Immundisolibacter sp.: one gene and its partner. Each later gene encodes a partner of the first gene's protein in a complex. Links are inferred from orthologs where the notes say so. Each region holds a gene or a part of one and is shown in the gene's direction. Other genes may lie near its edges. The genes, in order: H5U26_RS00175 and xseA.

The links.
Region 2: the proteins of H5U26_RS00175 (region 1) and xseA are in contact, whole or in part, in a cryo-EM structure (PDB 8TXR), measured with the Escherichia coli proteins. The link is inferred for Immundisolibacter sp. from one-to-one orthologs.

What each region holds. Positions count from the first base shown.
Region 1 is NZ_JACIZD010000001.1:35,504-38,525, reverse strand. What follows is about bases 27-2,738. They hold H5U26_RS00175 (exodeoxyribonuclease VII small subunit), read left to right. Parts: upstream 27-1,120; coding sequence 1,121-1,357; downstream 1,358-2,738. Other genes in these bases: H5U26_RS00165 (NADPH-dependent 2,4-dienoyl-CoA reductase), read left to right, coding at 2,333-2,738; ispA ((2E,6E)-farnesyl diphosphate synthase), read left to right, coding at 1,366-2,274; parE (DNA topoisomerase IV subunit B), read right to left, coding at 27-985. In the rest of the region: more of parE, read right to left, coding at 1-26; more of H5U26_RS00165, read left to right, coding at 2,739-3,022. UniProt on the Escherichia coli protein: Bidirectionally degrades single-stranded DNA into large acid-insoluble oligonucleotides, which are then degraded further into small acid-soluble oligonucleotides.
Region 2 is NZ_JACIZD010000001.1:493,173-496,406, forward strand. What follows is about bases 1-2,924. They hold xseA (exodeoxyribonuclease VII large subunit), read left to right. Parts: upstream 1-733; coding sequence 734-2,116; downstream 2,117-2,924. Other genes in these bases: guaB (IMP dehydrogenase), read right to left, coding at 1-604; H5U26_RS02370 (M23 family metallopeptidase), read left to right, coding at 2,116-2,924. In the rest of the region: more of H5U26_RS02370, read left to right, coding at 2,925-3,003; H5U26_RS02375 (SDR family oxidoreductase), read left to right, coding at 3,030-3,234. UniProt on the Escherichia coli protein: Bidirectionally degrades single-stranded DNA into large acid-insoluble oligonucleotides, which are then degraded further into small acid-soluble oligonucleotides.

The sequences.
Region 1 (3,022 bases):
CGGTGAACTGCGGCTCGCGCAGCTTCACCGACAGCACGTAGGCGACGTTCTCCCACACGTCCTCGGGGGCCAGCTTCAGGCCCCGCGGCAGCAGGTTGCGGAACTCACAGAACTCGCGGATGGCCTCTGTCAGGCCGGTGCGCAGGCCGTTGACGTGCGTGCCGCCCTGCGCGGTCGGGATCAGGTTGACGTAGCTTTCGGCGATCGTCTCGCCGCCTTCCGGCAGCCAGGTGACGGCCCAATCGGCGGCCTCGTTGGTGGCGCTGAAACTGGCCGTGAACGGCGTCTCCGGCAGCCGCGGCAGATCGCCCACGGCACTGCTCAGGTACTCGCCGAGGCCGTCCTTGTACAGCCAGGTCTCGGTGCCGCTGGGGTCCGTGAAGCTGACCTCCAGGCCCGGGCACAGCACCGCCTTGGCGCGCAGCAGGTGTTTGAGGCGCCCGACGTGGAAGCTCGGCTGGTCGAAAAACGCCGGATCCGGCCAGAAGCGCACCTCGGTGCCGGTGGTGCGCCGGGGCACCTCGCCAATCACGTGCAGGTCGGTGACCTTCTCGCCGTTGGCAAACGCCATCTTGTACTCGCGCCCGTCGCGCCACACCGTCACTTCCAGCCGCGACGACAGGGCGTTGACCACCGACACGCCCACGCCGTGCAGGCCGCCGGAGAACTGATAGGCCTTGTTCGAGAATTTGCCGCCGGCGTGCAGGCGGGTCAGGATCACCTCCACGCCCGGCAGGCCTTCTTCGGGGTGGATGTCGACCGGCATGCCGCGCCCGTCGTCGCGCACGGACAGCGAGCCGTCGGCGTGCAGGGTGACGGCGATGTGCCGGGCGTAACCGGCCAGCGCCTCGTCCACCGCGTTGTCGATGACCTCCTGCGCCAGGTGGTTGGGGCGTTCGGTCTGGGTGTACATGCCGGGGCGCTTGCGCACCGGCTCGAGGCCGGTCAGGACCTCGATGGAAGCGGCGTCGTAGGTTTGATTCATCAGGCTCGGGCGGGCCGCAAACGGCGGGCGGACGGGCGGCGCAGGGCTGCCGGGGCGGGCGAAGGGTGCGCTATGCTAGCCACTATGACCAGCAAGCGTAAGCCCGCGGCGCCGGCCGCCGATGCCACGACCGGCATGGAAGCGGCGCCGGCCGCGCCCGATTTCGAGGCCGCGCTGGCCGAGCTCGAGGCCCTGGTCGAGCAGCTCGAACGCGGCGAACTGAGCCTGGAGCACTCGCTGCGCGATTTCGAGCGCGGCGTGCAGCTTGCCCGCAGTTGTCAGCTGGCTCTCAAAAGCGCGGAACTTAAGGTCCAGCAGCTGGTCGAGCAGAACGGCCAGCTGCGCCTGGAAGGCTTCGAGCCGGCCGAATAGGCGCCCCGATGTCGATCGAAACGTCGATCGAAACGCCGCTGGAAGCATTTCTGGCAACGGTCCGCGCGCGCAGCGAAGCGGCGCTCGAACGCCTGCTGCCGCCGGCCGATTTACCCGTCGCACAGCTTGCCGCCGCCATGCGCTACGCGGCGCTGGGCGGCGGCAAGCGCCTGCGCGCGGCGCTGGTGTACGCCACCGGCGAGGCGCTGGGCGCCGATCGCGATGCCCTCGATGCCCCGGCGGCGGCCGTGGAGCTGATCCACGCCTACTCGCTGGTGCACGATGACCTGCCGGCCATGGACGACGACGACCTGCGCCGCGGCAAGCCGACCTGCCACCGCGCCTTCGGCGAGGCCACCGCCATTCTGGCCGGCGACGCGCTGCAGAGCCTGGCCTTCGAGGTTCTGGCCGATGCCGGCGTCATTCCCGTCGCGCAGCGCCTGGCCATGCTGCAGGAACTGGCCGTCGCCAGCGGCGTGCGCGGCATGGCCGGTGGGCAGGCGCTCGACCTGGCCGCCGAGGGCAGGCGTCTTTCAATCACCGAGCTGGAAGCCGTGCACCGCGGCAAGACCGGCGCCCTGATCGCCGCCAGCGTGCGCCTGGGCGCGCTTGCCGTGCTGGCGCCGCAGGCGCCGCAGCTGGCCGCTGTGGGCGAGTATGGGCAGGCACTGGGCCTGTGTTTCCAGATTCGCGACGACATTCTGGATGTCGAGGGCGACACCGCCACGCTGGGCAAGACCGCCGGTGCCGATGCCGCCCACCACAAGGCTACCTTCCCGGCGCTGCTGGGCCTGAACGGCGCCCACGACCGGGCGCGGCGCGAGTACCAGCGCGCGGTCGCTGCCCTGGCGTCGCTGGGCGCGGCCGGCGAGCGGCTGCGACAACTGGCTGCCTACAGCCTGTCGCGCCAAGCCTGAGAATCCGAAAAAACTCCAATCTGCCGCAGCACGGCAGGTCATCGAGGGGAAACAGCCGATGCACGCCCTGTATCCGCACCTGTTCGCGCCGCTGGACCTGGGCTTAACCACGCTCAAGAACCGCATCCTCATGGGCTCCATGCACACGCTGCTGGAGGACATGCCGGACGGGTTTCGAAAATCGGCCGCGTTCTTTGCCGAGCGCGCCCGCGCCGACGTGGCGCTGATGGTGACCGGCGGCTTTGCGCCCAACGACGAGGGCCGCCTGTCCGAAGGCAGCAGCGTGTTCAACCGTGCCGATCAGGTCGCCGAGCACCGCCTGATCACTGCCGCCGTGCACGCCGCGGACAGCAAGATCCTGCTGCAAATCCTGCACGGTGGGCGTTACTCGCGCCACGGCGCCCTGGTCGCGCCCTCACCGGTGCGCGCGCAGATCAACAAGCTCGCGCCGCGGGCGATGACCGAGGCCGACATCGAACGCACCATCGAGGACTTCGCCCGCTGCGCCGCGCTGGCGCGCGAGGCCGGTTACGACGGCGTCGAGATCATGGGCTCCGAGGGCTATCTGCTGACGCAGTTCCTGGTGCCGCGCACCAACCAGCGGGACGACGCCTGGGGCGGCAGCCTTCAGAACCGCCAGCGTTTCGCACTGGAAGTGGTGCGGCGCACGCGTGAGCGGGTGGGCGCCGATTTCATCCTCATGTACCGGCTGTCGGTGCTGGACCTGATTCCGGACGGCGCCGACTGG
Region 2 (3,234 bases), 460 kb from region 1 along the record:
GTTTTTCGATGTCCTTGACCGTGATGAGGCCGCGCAGGTGAAAGTCGTCGTCCACCACCAGCACTTTCTCGATGCGGTGGGCGTGCAGCAGGGCGATCACGTCCTCGCGCGGCGCGCCTTCGCGGACCGTCTTCAGGCGCGCGCGCGGGGTCATGATGCTGGACACCGGCGCGCTGTAGTTGGTCTCGAAGCGCAGGTCGCGGGCGGTGACGATGCCCACCAGATCCTCGCCATCCACCACCGGTACGCCGGAAATGCGGTGCGCCCGGGTCAGCGCCATCACCTCGCCGATGCTCATGTCCGGCCGGGCGGTGATGGGGTTCTTGATGACGCCGCTCTCGAACTTCTTGACCCGCAGCACTTCGGCCGCCTGGCGTTCGAGGGGCATGTTCTTGTGGATGATGCCCATGCCGCCCTGCAGGGCCAGGCAGATGCCCAGGCCGGACTCGGTGACCGTGTCCATGGCCGCCGACAGCAGCGGGATGCGCAGCGTGATCTGCCGGGTGACGCGGGAACTCAGGTCCACCTCGCGCGGCAGTACGTCCGAGTACGCCGGGATCAGCAGGACGTCGTCGAAGGTCAGGGCTTCGTAGGCGATGCGCATAGGGGGCGACCCGCGGCAGCAGCTTGAGGGTCGGCCCATTATAGGCCGCCGCCGCGGGCCGGCAATGCGCCCGCCGGCAGCCTGTGACCGTCGCCCTATAATCGCCGGCCCTGTTCCGGTCTGCCGCTCATGCCCGCCATCGAACCCGCCGTCAGTCGCGCCGGCCCACCCGAGCGGGACGTGTACACGCCGTCCCGCCTCACGCTGGAGGTGCGCGCGCTGCTGGAGGCCGGGTTCCCGCTGCTGTGGCTGGAGGGGGAAATCGGCAATTTCACCGCCGCCGCGTCCGGGCATCTGTACTTCACCCTCAAGGACAGCCGCGCCCAGGTGCGCTGCGTGATGTTCCGCTCGCGCGCCAGCCTGCTGCGCGAGCGGCCGCGCACCGGCGATCAGGTGCTGCTGCGGGCGCGGGTGTCGTTCTACGAGGATCGCGGCGAGTTCCAGCTGCTGGTGGAACATCTGGAGCCGGCCGGCGACGGCGCCCTGCGCCGGGCGCTGGAGCAGCGCAAGGCGCGCCTGGCCGCCGAGGGGCTGTTCGACCTGGACCGCAAGCGCCCGCTGCCGACCCTGCCGCAGCGGCTGGTGCTGGTCACCTCGCCGCGCGGCGCGGCGGTGCACGACGTGCTGACCACGCTGGCCCGGCGCTGGCCGACCATCCAGGTGCTGCTGCTGCCGGTGCCGGTGCAGGGCGACGGCGCCGCGCCGGCCATCGTCAAGGCCATCGACACGGCCTCCGAAAATGCGCTCGGCGACGTGCTGCTGCTGGTGCGCGGCGGCGGCTCGCTGGAGGATCTGGCCGCCTTCAACGACGAGGCGGTGGTGCGGGCGCTGGCGCGCTGTACGCTGCCGACGGTGGTCGGCGTCGGTCACGAGGTGGACTTCAGCCTGGCCGATCTGGTGGCCGACCAGCGCGCGCCGACGCCGACCGCGGCCGCCGAGCTGGTGGTGCCGGACCGCGGCGAGTGGCTGGCCGCGCTCGCCCAGCGCCAGCGGCGCCTGCTGCGCGCGCTGCAACACCAACTGCAACGCCAGCAGCAGCGCGTGGATTACCTGACGCGGCGGCTGGTGCATCCGGGCGAGCGCCTGCGCCGGCTGGGGGACGATCTGGCCCGCTTGCAGCGGCGCCTGGGGCTGGCGACGATCGCCTGCCTGGCGCGGCGACGCGAACGCCAGGAACGCGCACTGCTGCGCCTGCGTGCCGCCTCGCCGGCGCGGCGCATCGCCGCCGGTGCCGTTCGGCTGGACGCCGCAGCCGGCCGGCTCACGCGGGCACAGACGCAGCTGCTGCGCGCCCGCGGCGAGGCACTGGCCGGTGCCGCCGCCCGCCTGCATGCGCTCAGCCCCCTGGCCACGCTGGCCCGCGGCTACGCCATCGTCTCGCGCCCGCCGGACCTGCCGGTGGTGCACTCGGCGGCGCAGCTGGCAGTCGGCGAGCGGGTACGCTTGCGGCTGGGAAGCGGCGCGGCGGATGCGCGCGTCGAAGCCATCGATGCCAATGGGGACGAGGACTGATGCACACGACACGGATCGACGTCGGGCGAGCGCGGCGCGCGGGCGCACGCCAGCCCGGCGGCATGCTGCTGATCGCGCTGGTACTGCTGGCGACGCCGTGGCTGGCTATGGCCCTGCCGCGGTCCGACCCGGTACCCGGCGGCGTGGCCGTGCTGGCGCTGCCGGCGGGTTTCGATGCGGCCGCAGAGGCGAGCTTCGCCGGCAAGCCGGTGCTGACCGTGCCGGTCGATGACGGCTGGCGGGCAGTGGTCGGCATCCCGCTCGGGCAGACGCCGGGTCCGGCGGCGCTGCGGCTGCGGTTCGCGGACGGGCGCACGCGCAACATCGGCTTTACCGTGGCGGCACGCGAGTACCCCGTGCAGCGCCTGACCATCACCGACCAGGACAAGGTCACCCCGTCGGCCGCCAGCCTCAAGCGCATCGAGCGCGAGCAGGTGGAGATTCTGGCCGCGTTTCGCCATCGCTCCACGCCAGTCCCGCAGCTGCGCTTTGCCATGCCGGCGCAGGGGCCGCTGAGCAGCAACTTCGGCCTGCGCCGCGTCATCAACGGCCAGCCGCGCAGTCCGCATTCGGGCATCGACATCGCCGCCCCGGCCGGCGCGCCGGTCACGGCCCCGGCGCCCGGGCGGGTGCTGCGCGTGGGCGATTACTTCTTTACCGGCAACACGGTGTTCGTCGACCACGGTCATGGCCTGGTCACGCTGTACTGCCACCTGAGTTCGGTGGCGGTGCGCGAGGGGCAGCAGCTGGCGACCGGCGACGCCATCGGCAAGGTCGGCAGCACCGGTCGGGCCACCGGGCCGCACCTGCACTGGGCGCTGAGCCTGAACGACGCGCGCGTCGATCCGCGGCTGTTTCTGGTCACCGAAACCCAAGCCGCGCGTTGATCGGCACACGGCCCGAGGAACGACACATGAGCAGCACCGCGCCCGGCATCGGCGACATCACCGGCAAGCGGCTGCTGATCGTCGGCGCCAGTCGCGGCATTGGTCTTGCCATCGCCACGCGGGCGGCGCAGCTGGGCGCCGTGGTGCATCTGACCGCGCGCAGTGCGCAGGCGGCGGCCGAAACCGCAGCTGCGCTCGCGGCCAGACACGGGACGCAGGTGACGGGGCATG